DNA from 3 places in the Streptomyces sp. NPDC001219 genome. Region 1 is predicted to be linked to each of the others. Evidence: riboswitches for the same ligand, from Rfam matches in the RefSeq annotation. Region 1 holds a riboswitch; each other region holds the start of a gene.
The links. A riboswitch is a leader RNA that binds a small molecule or an ion and turns the genes downstream of it on or off. The one in region 1 is predicted to bind cyclic di-AMP.

Region 1 (5,421 bases):
GGCCATGCCGGTCACCCCCGCCGCCCCGTCCCCCGTGGGCCGCCGGGTCGCCGGGGCGGAGGCCGGGAAGGCCGTCCGCGGCCGGGGCCGTCGGCGCACGGCGAAGCGGTCGGCGCTGCTGACCGTCGCGGTGCCCTCGGTCGCCGCCATGGGCGTGTGCGCGGTGGCCGCCGCGGCCGTCACGGCCGGCGCGGACGACAAGGAGGAGGCGACCGCCCAGGCGGCGCCCGACGCCGGGGCCGTCAAGCCGTCCGCCGCCAACAACAAGCTGGACACCCAGCTCGCCGGACTCAGCGCCAGCGCCGATGACTTCCGCGACCGCGCCAGCCGCACCCAGGAGCGGATCGACCTCAAGGAACGCCAGGAGCTGGAGCGCCAGCGCAAGGCGAAGGAGGCGGCCCGCAAGGAGGCCATGCGGCCCAAGTTCCTGCTGCCGGTCAAGCAGCACGGGCTGAGCGCCCAGTTCGGCCAGGCCGGGGTCAACTGGATGTCGCTGCACACCGGCATCGACTTCCCGGTCAGCTACGGCACCCCGGTCATGTCCGCCACCGACGGCACCATCCGCACCCAGTGGAACTCCGCCTACGGCAACATGGCGATCGTGACGGCGCCCGACGGCACGGAGACGTGGTACTGCCACCTCAGCAGCACCAAGATCCGTTCCGGGTCGGTCAAGGCCGGTGACCAGATCGCCTATTCGGGCAACTCCGGCAACTCCACCGGACCGCATCTGCACTTCGAGGTGCGTCCCGGCGGCGGCGCGGCGGTCGACCCGCTGCCCTGGCTGCGCGACCACGGCCTCGACCCGAACTGACCGCCGCCGCCCGCCCGGTGGCAGCCCCCAGGGGATGTCCCCGGGGGCCGGCCTCTCTCGCTACAGCTTCTCCACCGGCGCGTACCGGAGCAGCAGCCGCTTGGGCTTCTCGCCGCCGAAGTCGATCGTCGCCTCGGCGTTGTCACCGCTGCCCTTGACGCCGACGACCGTGCCGAGGCCGAAGCTGTCGTGGGTGACGCGGTCGCCGATGGACAGCGGGACCACCTGACGGCTGCCCTGGCCGCGACGGGTCGCGAAGCCGCCGGCGCCCTTGGTCCGCGACGACGACAGCCCCGAGCCGAAGCCGCCTCCGCCGCCCGACAGGCCGCCCATGGTCGCGGACGGCGTCGCCGGGCCCGTGCGCTTCCACTCCAGGTAGTCGGCCGGGATCTCCTCCAGGAACCGGGAGGGGGGGTTGTACGAGGGCTGGCCCCAGGCGCTGCGCATCGTCGAGCGGGTGACGTAGAGCCGCTCGCGGGCGCGGGTGATGCCGACGTAGGCGAGCCGGCGCTCCTCCTCCAGCTCCTTGGTCTGGCCCAGCGCGCGCATGTGCGGGAAGACGCCGTCCTCCATGCCGGTCAGGAAGACGGTCGGGAACTCCAGGCCCTTGGCGGTGTGCAGCGTCATGAGGGTGATCACGCCGCTGCCCTCCTCGTCCTCGTCCGGGATCTGGTCGGAGTCGGCGACCAGCGCGACCTGCTCCAGGAACTCGGACAGGGTGCCCGGGCCCGGGGCGGCAGCCCCCTCTGCCGCAGCCGCCCCGCGGTCCTGCTCGAACTCCAGGGCCACGGCGGCGAGTTCCTGGAGGTTCTCGATCCGGGTCTCGTCCTGGGGGTCGGTGGAGGCCTGGAGTTCGGCGAGGTAGCCCGTGCGCTCCAGGACGGCTTCCAGGATGGTGGCGGGGCCGGCGCCGGACTCGACGATGGTCCGCAGCTCCTCCATGAGGACGTTGAAGCGCTTGACGGCGTTGGCGGAGCGGGCCGCCATGCCGTAGGCCTCGTCGACCCGGCGCAGCGCCTGCGGGAAGGTGATCTTCTCGCGCGACGACAGGGCGTCGATCATCGCCTCGGCGCGGTCGCCGATGCCGCGCTTGGGGACGTTCAGGATGCGGCGGAGCGGGACGGTGTCCTCGGGGTTGGCGAGCACCCGCAGGTAGGCGAGGACGTCGCGGACCTCCTTGCGCTCGTAGAAGCGCACCCCGCCGACGACCTTGTAGGGCAGTCCGACCCGGATGAAGATCTCTTCGAAGACACGGGACTGGGCGTTGGTGCGGTAGAAGACGGCGACCTCGCCGGCCCTGGCGTCGCCGGCGTCCGTCAGCCGGTCGATCTCGTCGGCGACGAACTGCGCCTCGTCGTGCTCGGTGTCGGCGACATAGCCGGTGATCACGGGCCCGGCGCCGGCGTCCGTCCAGAGGTTCTTGGGGCGGCGGTTCTCGTTGCGCTCGATGACGGCGTTGGCGGCGGACAGGATCGTCTGCGACGAGCGGTAGTTCTGCTCCAGCAGGATCGTGGTCGCGTCCGGGTAGTCCTCCTCGAACTGGAGGATGTTGCGGATCGTGGCACCGCGGAAGGCGTAGATCGACTGGTCGGCGTCACCGACCACGCACAGCTCGGCGGCGGGCATCTCGGCGGTGCCGGGGCCGACCAGCTCGCGGACCAGGGTGTACTGGGCGTGGTTGGTGTCCTGGTACTCGTCGACGAGGACATGGCGGAAGCGGCGGCGGTAGTGCTCGGCGACGTCCGGGAAGGCCTGGAGCAGGTTGACCGTCGTCATGATGATGTCGTCGAAGTCCAGGGCGTTGGCCTCGCGCAGCCGCGCCTGGTACATCGCGTACGCCTCGGCCAGCGACTTCTCGAAGCCGTCGGCGGCCGTTCCGGCGAAGGTCTCCTCGTCGATGAGCTCGTTCTTGAGGTTGGAGATCTTCGCGCTGAAGGACTTGGGCGGGAAGCGCTTGGGGTCCAGATCGAGATCGCGGCAGACCAGGGCCATCAGGCGCTTGGAATCGGCGGCGTCGTAGATCGAGAAGGAGGACGTGAAGCCCAGCTTCTTGGACTCGCGGCGCAGGATGCGGACGCAGGCGCTGTGGAAGGTGGAGACCCACATGGCGTGGGCACGCGGGCCGACCAGCTCCTCGACGCGCTCCTTCATCTCGCCGGCGGCCTTGTTGGTGAACGTGATCGCGAGGATCTGGCCGGGGTGGACATGGCGCTCGGCGAGCAGGTGCGCGATGCGGTGGGTCAGCACCCGGGTCTTGCCGGAACCGGCACCGGCGACGATCAGCAGCGGGCCGCCGGCGTGCACCACGGCGGCCTTCTGCTCGTCGTTGAGCCCCTCCAGCAGCGCCGCGGCGTCGACGGCCGGGCGGGCGGCGCCGTCGCGGTAGTAGGCCTCCCTGGGGACGGGCGCGTCGAACCGCCCGCCGAAGAGGTCGGCGGGGATCTCCTCCGGGGCCGGGCCGTGCTCGTCCTCGGGGGGCGGAGGATGCTGCTCCTCGCCCTTGTGGCCGAGGTCCGCCAGGAAGCTGTCGTCAAAGAGGCTGCTCATCGCCCACCGAGTCTAGGCGGCCGCACTGACACTCCGCGGCGGAGTGGCGGATTGCGGGCCGCCTGTGAAGCCGGCACCGGCGCAGCGGCGGTCCGGACGTCCGGCACCGCGGCCGACCGGCGGCGCCTCGTCTACCCGAATCCGACATCTGGCACAACAGACCGCGCATCGCGTTCAGGTCACGAAAAGGTTTCGGGCATATCGAACATCAGCCTTCACAGAAGCCACACGAGTTGGCTAACGTCCTCGCTCAGGCAGCCCGCCTCCCCGCGGACGACAGGTTCGCACGGGCCGCCGACGCCGAGTCCGGCCCTGCCCCAGGCACCCGGAGCCGGGGACCCACCAGCACCACCGGGGTGAATCGGTCCGTACTGCCATCGCCAGTGGACGTCCGGACCGTAGGGCAAGCCTTCCGTCAGCGACACCGCCCGAACCCGACAGCTAACCCGGTAGGCGGTCCACGGAAGGAGTTGCCGGTCTTGGCGTCGCATCGCAAGCCGCGCACCAGCGTTCTCGCCTCACCCGCAGGCCGTCGTACGGCGGCCGGGCTCACCACCGCCGCCCTCGCCTCGGTCACCCTGCTCTCGCAGTCGGCCAACGCGGCGCCCAGGGCGCCCAAGCCCTCCGTCGAAGAGGTCCAGAAGAAGGTCGACGACCTCTACCACCAAGCCGAGGTGGCCACCCAGAAGTACAACGCCGCCAAGGAGCGCGCCGACGCGCAGCGCGACAAGGTGGACGACCTGCTCGACGCCTCGGCCGAGCGCGCCGAGAAGATGAACGAGTCCCGGCGCCGGCTGGGCACCTTCGCCTCCGCGCAGTACCGCACCGGCGGCATGAACCCGACGGCGCAGCTGATGTTCGCCAAGGACCCGCAGCAGTTCGTCGACCGCAACCACCTCATGGAGCGGCTGACCGGGCGGCAGAAGCAGGCCGTCAGCGACTACCAGGAGCAGCAGTCGGCGGCCGCCCGGCAGCGTGCCGAGGCGACCGACAGCCTGGAGCGGCTGCAGAAGTCGCAGGCCTCCCTCAAGGAGTCCAAGCGCTCCGTCCAGGACAAGCTGTCCGAGGCCCGGCAGCTGCTGTCCCGGCTGACCGCGCAGGAGAAGGCGCGGCTGGCGGAGCTGGAGCGCCAGAAGGAGGAAGCGGCCAAGCGCCGGGCCGCGGAGGAGGCGCGCAAGCAGCAGGAGCGGGAGCGCCAGCGGCAGCACGACGGCGACGGCTCCACGGGCGGCGGTTCGGCCGGCGGTTCCACGGGCGACTCGACCTCCACCGCCAAGGGCGAGAAGGCGCTCGCCTTCGCCCGCTCCCAGATCGGCAAGCCGTATGTGTGGGGCGCGACCGGGCCCACCTCCTACGACTGCTCGGGGCTGACCCAGGCCGCCTGGAAGGCGGCGGGCGTCGATCTGCCCCGTACGACCTGGGACCAGGTCAAGATCGGCGAGCGGGTGGCCACCAAGGACCTGAAGCCCGGCGACCTGGTGTTCTTCTATGACGACATCAGCCATGTCGGCATGTACATAGGCAACGGCAAGATGGTCCACGCTCCGAAGCCGGGCGCCAACGTCCGGGAGGAGTCGATCTACTACATGCCGATCTACGGGAGCGTCCGCCCGGGCTGAGGCCCCCGCTCCCCCACAGACCACCCCCCACGGTCACCCCCCACACGCCACCGCGCGGCCCTCGCCTCCGACCTACGGAGTGCGGGGACCGCGCGGTGTGCTGTCGGCGGGGCGCTCGTCAGGTCCAGAGCACCGCGATGAAGATGTTGGCCACGGTGAGCCCGCCGACCGCGGCGAAGAGCGGCTTCTCGACCGTCTCGTCGTCCCGCTTGACGTAGACCAGCGCCAGGATCACCACCAGCAGGGCCATCTTGACGCCGAGCTTGATGTTGTTGAGGGGGTGGTCCTGGGCCTGGTTGAGGCCGACCAGCACGATGCCGGTGACCAGCATCGTCAGCGCGCCGTGCAGCATGGCCGGCACAAAGCGGGCGGTGCCCGCACTCATCGCCTTCATCTGGGTCAGGAAGCCGCCCAGCAGGGAGGCGATGCCGATGATGTGCA
Region 2 (5,421 bases), on a different contig from region 1:
GCTCCTCGGGCTATGCTGCTCGGTGCGGGCCATTAGCTCAATTGGCAGAGCAGTGGACTTTTAATCCATTGGTTCAGGGTTCGAGCCCCTGATGGCCCACCAGACACGGACGGGACGACCGTCCGGCCGGATACGGCACCCCGAGGGCCCGGACCGAACACGGTCCGGGCCCTCGGGCGTGTCCGGGGTGCGGCGCCTGGGCCAAGTTCCCTTGGGGGAAAGGGGCTTGGGGTGTGCACCGGGGCGGGGGGAGTGGGCTGCCCTTTTCCCGGCATCTCTTCTTTCCCGGTCTTCTTTCCCGGCGTCTTTTCGGACGTTCATCGCCTCGCCTCCTCCCGTGACGCGGCACGTCCCGTCCCGTGACTCGTCCGGCCCCCGACGAGTCGCCGTCCCGCCGCCCAGGGGCAAGCCTGGGGACGTCGCGGCTACCGGCACGGCGGGGCCCGTACGGACGGGCGGAGTGGGAAGAGGCCGGTGCGGATGCTCCGAGGTGAGGCGCCTTCCGGGGGTGACGGGGAGGGGAACGGGCAGCGTCGCTCGTGGTGGGCCGCGTCCGGGCTTCTGCTGGTGCGCCGGCTTCCCGTCCTTCTGATCGTCGGCGGGGTCGTCTTCAGCATGGCGGCGCCGCCCGGCTACACCGCCGCCCCCTTCTTCTCGGCCGCCCCGCCGGCCGCGGCGGCGCTCTTCTCCCGGCGCGGCACCGTTCTCACGGCGCTGGCCGCTGTGCTCGGCGAGGTCTGGGGCGTGCGCTACCGCGGTGCCGGGCCCGGCCATGGCGCGGCGGTGGCGGAGAGCGCCGTGGTCCTGGTCGTCGCCCTGTTGGCGGTCGCCCTCCACGGGGCCGCCCGGAGGGCCGACGCCCGCCCGGCCTCCGTACGGGACGTCGCGGAGGCGGTCCGGCGCGCCGTCCTGCCCGCGCCGCCCGGACGGCTCGCCGGGCTCGCCCTCGCCGCCCGCTACGTGGGCGCGCGGGCGGATGCCCTGACCGGCGGCGACCTCTATGCCGTGCAGGACACCCCGCACGGGGTGCGGCTGATCATCGGCGACGTACGGGGCAAGGGGCCGGCGGCGGTGGAGACCGCGGTGAGCGTCCTCGGTGCCTTCCGGGAGGCGGCGGAACAGGAGCGCACCCTGGGGGCGGTGGCGGGCCGGCTGGAGCGGGCGGTGCGGCGGGACGGCGGGCGGCGCGAAGGGGCGGAACGGACCGAGGCGTTCACCACTGCCGTACTGGCGGAGATCCCCGCCCATGGGCAGTCCGCCCTGCGGGTGCTCAACCGGGGCCACCCGCCCCCGCTGCTGCTCACCCCGGACGGTGGTCTGCGCGAGCTGGCTCCCGAGGCGCCGGCGCCGCCCCTCGGGCTGGGCGAGCTGACCAGCCGCCCGGACCACGCGGAGGAGACGTTCTTCCCGGCCGGGGCCCTGCTGCTGTTCTTCACCGACGGGGTGACCGCGGCCCGGGACCTGCTCGGCCGCAGCTACCACCCGCCGAGCAGACTGCGCGGCCGCCGTTTCCCCGGCCCCGACGCCCTCCTGGACACCCTCGTCGAGGAGGTCGCCCGGCATACCGGCAGAACGGGCGGCGCACCGGCCGACGACATGGCGCTGCTGGCGGTGCAGCGGCCGATGGGGGAGTAGGGGAGGGGCGGGAGTAGGAGCCGTGCCCGGTAGCTCAGTGGCCCGGGAGGTCCGCCGCCCCGGGGAGGTGGTGCAGGCTCTGGCCGTGCGGGCCGGTGAGTGCGACCGGGTGGCCGTCGAGCGCGAGGGTCAGCAGCGGCGCGTCGTCCGGGCGGGGCGACGGGGGTGCGGTCTCGGTGAGCCACGGCAGTACGGAGTGGTGCTCGTTGGAGACCCAGTGGCCGCCGCCGGGCCGCGCGTCGAGCAGTGACCGTACGAGTCGCGCGAACTCCTCGCGGCGGGCCGGCGGGAGGTACGTCAGCGCCGCGCTGTGGAAGATGACCAGCGTCGCCTCGGGCGGTGCCTCGGCGGCGAGCGCGGGCAGCTCGTCGATCAGGTCGCCGCGCACCATCCGTGGCCGCGGCGCCGCCCGTACCGCTTCGACGGCCGCCGACAGCCGTGCCGCCCGCTCCTCGTCGCCCGGCCGGACGAGCGCCCGCAGCCAGCGCAGATCGTCCGGTTCGGCCACCGGGTCGAGCGGGTCGAGGCCGATGCCGGCCCGCCAGACGATCTCCGGCAGCCGTTCGGGAAGTTCGCCGGCCGCCCCGCCCGTACGGCAGGTGAACACCAGCGGGCTCTCCGGTGCGCCCAGCTCGGCCCGGAGGGCGCCCGCGTGGTGGCCCTCCCCGTACGCGTCCGCGTCCTCGTAGCGGTAGCGATAGCGGTCGGGGTGCAGACACAGTCCGGCGGACGCGCCCACCTCCAGCAGCGCCAGCGGCTGCGGCAGCCGGGCGAGCAGCGGCAGCAGGGTGGCGCAGTGGGCCGGTTCGTCGGTCCGGGCGGCGCGCTGCATGATCACCGCGCGTACCTCGTCCCAGTGCCGGATCGTCCACTCGCGCCAGCGCCCGTACGCCGACTCGCCGCGCGGGCCCGATTCGGCGTGCGGGCCGTCGAGATAACGGACGGCGGCGAGCAGGAGGTCCGGCTGCTGCTTGTCGCCGGCCGGCAGCGACCCGGACAGCAGATCGCAGAGCTCCGCGTCCTGGCTGATCCGCGCGCTCAGCTCCTCGTGCGCCGCCGACCGGTCCCGGGCCTCCCGCCAGGAGAACTCCCGGTACCGCTCCGCCACTCCCCACGCGTTACCGGCAGCACGCCCGGCGTGCCCGGTGTTCCCGACGTTGACGACCATGATCCGACGTTACGCTCTCACCCTCCGTGACCGAGGGGCGCCCCTCCGCATAACGACTGGTGCACAATCCGCCGGAGATCGTTTAGCGGCGCGCGGCCAACTCGCCCGGTTTACGGCCGGGGTGGCCGAAAACGTCCCTGCAACCGAGGCGTGTTGCACCGACAAGGATTCGTGGGAACGCTTGGAATTCGGTCGCCATCTCTATTACTGTCCGATAACGCAGCGCGGTCGTCCCAGCCGTCGCAAGAGGCGGCACCGCGCGCCGACGCCGAATCCCGCACGCGCTTTTCACGCACCCCCAAGCACTTCGAACTGCACCAAGGGAACCGGGGAACCAACTTCCTTGGGGTGAATCGGACGCCCTCCGCCAGCGGGCGTCCGTAGGAGACCTTCCTGCTCCGAACCCGTCAGCTAACCCGGTAGGCGAGAAGGAAGGAAAGGAGTGCGCCCCCGTGGCGTCCAACAGGCCTGCCCCCGAGTCCCCGTCCGGCTACGAGCTCGACGACCGAGGTGCTTTCCCGGGCCCCGGCGCCGGTGATGACGGCGGACCGTGGGAGGAGTGGAATCCCACCGAGGAATCCACCCGTTCCGTCCGCGGCAAACACCGGGTGGCCAAGCAGCGCGGCGGACTTTCCCGGAGCGGCACCGTCCTCGGTGTCGGCGTCATCGCCGCGGTCGGTGCGAGCGGAATGGCCTCGGCCGAGGACCGTCCGCCGGTGCCGATCTCGATGCCCGACGTCGGCGGCATGGCCGACGACCTCTCCGAGAAGCTGCCGGACGCGAAGTCGCTGCCCGGTATCGGCGAGCTGATATCCGACGACGACTCCACCACCGCGTCCGCCGCGGCCGCCTCGGCTCCCGTCGACGGCGTGGCGCCCGCCGGGCCGCTCACCCGGACCACGCACGCGAGCGCGGACACCAGCGGTGACACGGGCGCCGGTGAGGCGCTGCGCAGCCGCATCCTCCAGCAGGCCGACGCGCAGCAGGACGCCGCCGAGCAGGAGGCCCGTGACGCAGCCGAGAAGGCCGCGGTCGAGCAGGCCGCCACGGAAGCCGCTGACCGACAGAAGTCGGCCGAAAAGGCCGCAGCAGCCAAGAAGGCGGCCGAGATGGAGGCCCAGCGCAAGGCGGAGGAAGCGGCCCGGCAGAAGGCGGAGGCCGAACGCCTCGCCAAACTGGCGAAGAGCTTCATCGCCCCGGTGTCCTCCTACACGCTCACCGCCAGCTTCGGCCAGGCAGGCGACCGCTGGGCCGCCGACCACACCGGACAGGACTTCGCCGCGCCGACCGGCACCCCCGTCAAGGCGGTGCACTCCGGCACCATCACCCAGGCCGGCTGGGCCGGCTCGTACGGCTACCGCATCGTCCTCACCCTCGACGACGGCACCGAACTCTGGTTCTGCCACCTCTCCTCGATGGTGAAGACCTCCGGCAAGGTCAACACCGGCGACGTCATCGGCCGCGTCGGCGCCACCGGCAACGTCACCGGCCCCCACCTCCACCTGGAGGTGCGCCCCGACGCCGGCGACCCGATCGACCCGATGCCCTGGCTCCGCGACCACGGCATCAGCGTCTGACGGGCGCGGGCGACAGCGACTGAGAGGGCGGCGGCGGGCGAGGGAGGCGAATCCCTTGGCCGCCGCCGTCGTCGTCGTTTTGGGTTCTTCGGTGCCTTCAGTGCCCTGGGGAACTCGGGGTTCTCGGGGTCCTCGGGGGTCCCCCGGAGTTCCCTGGGGCCCTCGCCGTGTGAGTGTTGCTGTCCAACTTGCCCTTCTCCGGCGGAAGTTGACCTCATCGGCGAAGCGGAAGGAATAATTCCCCTCCCCCCGACGCTTCCACTACGCATGACCGCGACACACAAGCCCCTCGGCTCCCTCTCCGTCTCCCCGCTCTCCCTCGGGGGCAACGTCTTCGGCTGGACGGCTGACGAGGCCGCCTCCTTCGCCGTGCTCGACGCGTACGTGGCGGGCGGTGGCAACTTCATCGACACCGCCGACGCCTACTCGGCCTGGGTCCCCGGCAACGAGGGCGGCGAATCCGAGACCGTCATCGGCAACTGGCTGGCCTCCCGCGGCAACCGCTCCGAGGTCGTCATCGCCACCAAGGTCGGCGCCCTCCCCGGCTACAAGGGCCTGGCCCCCGCCACGATCAAGTCCGCGGTCGACAACTCCCTCACCCGTCTGCGCACCGACTACATCGACCTCTACTACACCCACTACGACGACGAGTCGCTCGAGGTCGCGGAGTTCCTCTCGGCCCTCGACGACCTCGTCCGGGCCGGCAAGGTCCGCGAGATCGCCGCCTCCAATATCTCGGCGCAGCGCCTGGAGGAGTCCCTGGCCTGCTCCGCCCGCGAGGGCCTGGCCCGCTACGTCGCCCTCCAGCCCCACTACAACCTGGTCTCCCGCGACACCTACGAGGGCGAACTCGCCGAGGTCGCCGCCCGCCACGGCCTGGGCGCGGTGCCGTACTTCGCGCTCGCCGCCGGCTTCCTGACCGGCAAGTACCGCCCGGGCACCCAGGTCGACAGCGACCGCTCCGGGCGCGCTGCCCCGTACCAGGACACCGACCGCGGCCGCCGCGTCCTCCAGGCCCTCGACACCGTCGCCGCCGCCCAC
Region 3 (5,421 bases), on a different contig from region 1:
TTATGGGATAGGCGAGGGCGACGACCAGGGAGCACATCACCAGGGCCAGCAGGGCGGCACGGCCGGTGAGGCGGTTGCGGCGGGGCGGGCGGGCGCGGTAGACGCGGGCGGCGGCCTGCTCGCCGAGCGCCTTGAGTCGGGTCGCGGTCGAGAACCGGTCCGCGGGCACGTCGTCTCCCCTTCACTGACGGACGCCTGACTGCTTCAAGCAGGTACGTCCCCGGCAACGGTACGGGACCGTCGCCGGGGACGTACGGGGCGCGGGGCGAGTGCCTCGCCCGTTCGGCCCCTGCTGCCCTGTCCGGCCTGGCAGCGGGCCGCCTTCGTCAGCTGCCGTGGCGGAAGCGGGGGAAGGCGGAGCGGCCGGCGTAGACCGCGGCGTCGTCGAGGATCTCCTCGATGCGCAGCAGCTGGTTGTACTTGGCGACGCGCTCGGAGCGGGCCGGGGCGCCGGTCTTGATCTGGCCGCAGTTGGTGGCGACGGCGAGGTCGGCGATGGTGACGTCCTCGGTCTCACCGGAGCGGTGCGACATCATGCACTTGAAGCCGTTGCGCTGGGCCAGCTCGACGGCGTCCAGGGTCTCGGTCAGCGAGCCGATCTGGTTGACCTTGACCAGGAGGGCGTTGGCGGAGCCCTCCTCGATGCCGCGGGCGAGACGCTCGGGGTTGGTGACGAACAGGTCGTCGCCGACGAGCTGGACCTTGGCGCCGAGCTTGTCAGTGATGACCTTCCAGCCGGCCCAGTCGTCCTCGAACAGCGGGTCCTCGATGGAGACCAGCGGGTAGGCCGCCACCAGCTCCTCGTAGTACTCGGTCATCTCGGCGGCCGAGCGGGTCTTGCCCTCGAACTCGTACGAGCCGTCCTTGTAGAACTCGGAGGCGGCGACGTCCAGGGCGAGCGCGATGTCCTGGCCGGGCGCGTAACCGGCTTCCTTGATGGCCTCGAGGATGAGGTCGAGGGCCTCGCGGTTGGAGCCCAGGTTCGGGGCGAAGCCGCCCTCGTCGCCGAGGCCGGTGGCCAGACCCTTGGCCTTCAGGACCTTCTTGAGGGTGTGGTAGACCTCGGCGCCCCAGCGCAGCGCCTCGGAGAAGGACTCCGCGCCGATCGGGGCGATCATGAACTCCTGGATGTCCACGTTGGAGTCGGCGTGCGACCCACCGTTGAGGATGTTCATCATCGGCACGGGCAGCACGTGCGCGTTCGGGCCGCCGAGGTAGCGGAACAGCGGGAGGTCGCTGGCCTCGGAGGCGGCGTGCGCGACGGCGAGGGAGACGCCGAGGATGGCGTTGGCGCCGAGCGAGCCCTTGTTGTCGGTGGCGTCCAGGTCGAACATGGCCTGGTCGATCAGCCGCTGCTCGGTCGCGTCGTAGCCGACGAGCTCCGGGCCGATCTGCTCGATGACGGCCAGGACGGCCTTCTCCACGCCCTTGCCGAGGTAACGGTTCGGGTCGCCGTCGCGGAGCTCGATGGCCTCGAAGGCGCCGGTGGAGGCGCCGGACGGCACGGCGGCACGGCCGGTGCTGCCGTCGTCGAGGCCGACCTCGACCTCGACCGTGGGATTACCTCGCGAGTCGAGAATTTCGCGGGCTACGACGACGTCGATCGACGGCACGTTGTCTCCTTCGTGGGTGTCTGGCGTTCTGCGCATGAGCCTAACGGCCCCGGAGGTGTCCGTCGGTGCTTGGCCCGCTCCGTGGGACGGAAGACCCCGGAATACTTACCGAAGGCCCAGTTCACGGGACCTTTCGGCACATTGTTCGCCGAACGGGGAAAGCCGCGGGACGGCGCCGGTCGGCGGGGCGCCGGCGGCGGGCGCTCCGGGCGCGGGGGCCGGGATGCGAGAAGCCCCGCCACGGCGCGTCGGGGGGAAGTGCGCGCCGTGGCGGGGCTGGTCTCACGGAGGAAGGGGGTCCGCCGCTCGAACCCCGGAGTCCGCTGGGCGGGTGGCTCAGACGGTGAGCTGCTGGCCGGGGATGATCAGGTTCGGGTTGCCGCCGATGACCGACTTGTTCGCCTTGTAGACGGACTTCCAGTCGGCGCCGTGGGCCTTGGCGATCTTGGCGAGGGTGTCGCCCGCCTTGACGGTGTAGTTGCCGTGGCCGGTGGACTTGCGCTCGGCGGACCGCGAGGCACGGTCCTCGGACGGGGCCTTCTTGGGCTCGGGCTTGGCCGACTCCTGCTTCGGCGCGGACTTGGTCTGCGCGGAGGTGTCGACGTCGGCGGCGGGGCCACCGGCGGTCAGATTGCCCGCACCGGCGCAGGACCAGGCGCCCGGGCCCTGGATGGCGAGGAGCTTCTCGGCGGCGGCTATCTGCTGGGACTTGCTGGCGAGGTCGGCGCGCGGCGCGAACTTGGTGCCACCGGCGGCGGCCCAGCTGGAGTTGGAGAACTGCAGGCCACCGTAGTAGCCGTTACCGGTGTTGATCGACCAGTTGCCGCCGGACTCGCACTGGGCGACCTTGTCCCAGGTGGCGACGGAGGCGGCGGAGGCGGAGGTGGCGCCCATCATCGGGACGGCCACGGCGGCACCGGCGACACCGGCGAGGGTGGCGACGCGGACGGCCTTGGAGGGACGACGGTGCTTGCCCTTGAAGATCAGCATGGTTCGTTCGTTTCCTCACCGACGCCTACGAGGTGAGCTGTCGGGTTCGGACTGATGAGTCGCCCGGCCGGGTGCGCGGAACGCACCTGGCTTCACCCCAAGCCGGTTGACCCGTTTTCACGGGCGGGGCCGGCACAAATCCTGGGTCCCCCGCTCCTGCCTTCGGCGCTTGCGCGTCAAGTGCCTTCGACCACCGGCAGGACTCGGCGTGTGATCGAAGGGCCCGCTTTGGCGAGCGGTCCTGACGTTAAGCAGTAATCCCCTTGGGGTTCAAACCCCACCATCTGAACCAAGTTGACCGTTTTTGATCAGGGCTTGGAGGCGTTTTCGCAGGTGGGGCCCGGTATGCCGGGGTTGGGTACACCGGGCCCCTCCGGAGTCAACGAGACCCTTGTCTCACTTTCCCAAAAGAGGGCGAAGGGAGGCGAACTACCCTGCGTTCCGCCCGAGATCGAGCCGCTGGCCGGGCTGGATCAGGTCCGCGTCGGAGCCGATGACGCCCTCGTTGCGGTCGTAGAGCGTGGACCAGCCGCCGGACAGCCGGTGGGCCGCGGCGATGGCTGACAGGCTGTCACCCGGGCGCACCGTGTAGTCCCCGTCGGCCGCCGGGCCCGTACGGTGCGCGTCGTCGCCGCGCGAGGCGTGCCGGCCGCCGGCGGACCGCCCGGCGTCACCGTCCCCGGCGTCCTCGCCGTCCGCCCCACCGCGGTGCTTGCCCTTGCCGGGCACCTCACGCGGGGTGCCGGTGCCGTCCGTACGGCTGCCGTCCCCGGACGGGTCGGCGGAAGGGTCGTCGGACGGGTCGGCGGACTGCGACGGGTCGTCGCCCTGGCCGCTGTCCTGCTCGTCGCCCTGGTCGCCGTCCCGGTCGCCGGACGGCTCCGGGCTCGTGGACGCGTCGCCGGGCTCGCCGGAGTCCGAGGCGTCGGGCGAGGGCGTGGCGTCGGACGGGCGGCCGCTCGGCTCGTCGCCGGCCTCGTCGCTCGGGGCGTCGCTCGGCTCGTCGTGCCGTCCGGACGTGTCCGTGCCGTCGTGGTCGTGGGACGAACCGGTGTCCCAGGGGTCGAGGGAGCCCGCGGAGTCCGACGGGTCGGGCTCCGGGGTGCTGGTGCTGCCCGGGTCGACCTCCGGCGCGCGGCCGTCATCGGTCAGCCCGGCGTTCACCGCACAGCTCGGCCAGGCGTCCGGCCCCTTGTGGTCGAGGATCGACTCGGCGACCGCGATCTGCTGGGAGCGGCTGGCGAGGTCGGGGCGCGAGGCGTAGGCCGTGCCGCCGTAGTTGTCCCACATCTCCTGGGTGAGCTGCAGGCCGCCGTAGTAGCCGTTGCCCGACGCCGCGCTCCACACCCCGCCGCTCTCGCACTGGGCGACCTTGTCCCAGGTCGTGGTGTCGGCGGCCTGTGCACCGCTCGCGGCGAACAGTGGCAGGGCGAGGCCCGCGCCGGTCACTCCCGCCGTGACAAAGATGGCCGGTGCCTGGCGGGGTCGACGATGTCGGCCGTTCCCGGAACGCATGCGGATGCCTTTCGCGCGGCGGTTGAGTTGTCTCGACGAGCTCTTCGAGCTGCTCGACGGGGTCTCCGGCCGGCCGACGCACGCGAGCGGCACCGTTACACCGGTCCCCCACCTCACCGCTTCGACCGATCGAGTGAAACCTGTCGATCGTCGGGTCGAAAGGTAGCCGGGGTCCTGGGGAGTCACAAGTCGGTGTAGCGCGGATCACGTAATGGTCACGTAGTTGACTCTGCGTCACATTCGCTTCGCCGCTGGTCAGGGCCGCTCCGGGGAGAACTCCACCGGAAGTGAACGGAGTCCGCGCATGATGAGCCCGCCCCGCCAGCGCAAATCATCAGGTTCCGCCGCAAGCCGGATGTCCGGGAGCCGGGTCAGCAGGGTCGCCAGCGCGCTCTGTCCTTCGAGCCGGGCCAGCGGCGCCCCCAGGCAGTAGTGGATGCCGTGCCCGTAGCCCAGGTGCTGGTTGTCACGCCGGGTCAGATCGAGGACGTCCGGCTCGTCGAAGCGGGCCGGGTCGCGGTCGGCGGCGGCCAGCACCACCAGGACCGGGTCCCCCTTGGCGATCCGCTGTCCGCCGAGCGTCAGCTCCTCGGTCGCGAACCGCCAGGTCGCCAGCTCCACGGGGCCGTCGTAGCGGAGCAGTTCCTCGATGCCGGTGGTGAGCAGGTCGGTGTCGCCCGCAGCGATCGACTTCTGGAGCAGTTCCCGCTGGGCGGGGTGTCGCAGCAGGGCGTAGGTGCCGTTGCCGATCAGGTTGACGGTGGTCTCGAACCCCGCGAAGAGGAGGATGAAGGCCATCGCGGCGACCTCGTTCTCGGTCAGGTGCTCCCCGTGGTCGGAGGCCCTGATCAGGGCGGAGATCAGATCCTCGTCAGGCTCGGCGGTCTCGCTCAGAGTCGCGCGCTTGCGGTGGATCAGCTCGGCGAGATAGCCGCGCATCTTCTTCACGGAGCGGGCGACGCCGCCGCGCGGGCCGCCGCCGTGCCGGATCATCATGCCCGCCCAGTCACGGAAGTCGTCCTGGTCCTCGCGCGGCACGCCCAGCAGGTCGCAGATCGCATAGATCGGCAGCGGGAACGCGAACTCGTGGATCAGATCGGCCTCCCCGCGCTCGGCGAAGCCGTCGATCAGCCGGTCGGTCAGCTCCTGGACCCGCGGGGCGAAGGCGGCGACCCGGCGCGGGGTGAACGCCTTCGAGACCAGCCGGCGCAGCCGGGTGTGGTCCGGCGGGTCGATGTTGAGGAGGTGCGTCATCAGGTTGGCGCTGCGCTCCCCCGGGATGCCGACCTTGCCCTTGCCGTGC

Region 2: another riboswitch for cyclic di-AMP. It lies ahead of ACWC9R_RS30060 (M23 family metallopeptidase); the one in region 1 lies ahead of ACWC9R_RS06245 (NlpC/P60 family protein).
Region 3: another riboswitch for cyclic di-AMP. It lies ahead of ACWC9R_RS23205 (transglycosylase family protein); the one in region 1 lies ahead of ACWC9R_RS06245 (NlpC/P60 family protein).

The regions. Positions count from the first base shown of each region.
Region 1 is NZ_JBSFJF010000007.1:35,166-40,586, reverse strand. Features, by position in the region: gene ACWC9R_RS06255 (peptidoglycan DD-metalloendopeptidase family protein) at 1-814, shown strand, start outside; gene pcrA (DNA helicase PcrA) at 875-3,361, opposite strand; cyclic di-AMP (ydaO/yuaA leader) riboswitch at 3,650-3,833, shown strand; gene ACWC9R_RS06245 (NlpC/P60 family protein) at 3,841-4,980, shown strand; gene ACWC9R_RS06240 (hypothetical protein) at 5,099-5,421, opposite strand, start outside.
Region 2 is NZ_JBSFJF010000064.1:32,139-37,559, forward strand. Features, by position in the region: tRNA gene ACWC9R_RS30045 (tRNA-Lys) at 27-102, shown strand; gene ACWC9R_RS30050 (PP2C family protein-serine/threonine phosphatase) at 481-1,635, shown strand; gene ACWC9R_RS30055 (DUF2332 family protein) at 1,670-2,803, opposite strand; cyclic di-AMP (ydaO/yuaA leader) riboswitch at 3,089-3,244, shown strand; gene ACWC9R_RS30060 (M23 family metallopeptidase) at 3,256-4,380, shown strand; gene ACWC9R_RS30065 (aldo/keto reductase) at 4,648-5,421, shown strand, end outside.
Region 3 is NZ_JBSFJF010000038.1:10,817-16,237, reverse strand. Features, by position in the region: gene ACWC9R_RS23215 (FtsB family cell division protein) at 1-169, opposite strand, end outside; gene eno (phosphopyruvate hydratase) at 327-1,613, opposite strand; gene ACWC9R_RS23205 (transglycosylase family protein) at 1,950-2,603, opposite strand; cyclic di-AMP (ydaO/yuaA leader) riboswitch at 2,611-2,781, opposite strand; gene ACWC9R_RS23200 (transglycosylase family protein) at 3,033-4,052, opposite strand; gene ACWC9R_RS23195 (cytochrome P450 family protein) at 4,374-5,421, opposite strand, start outside.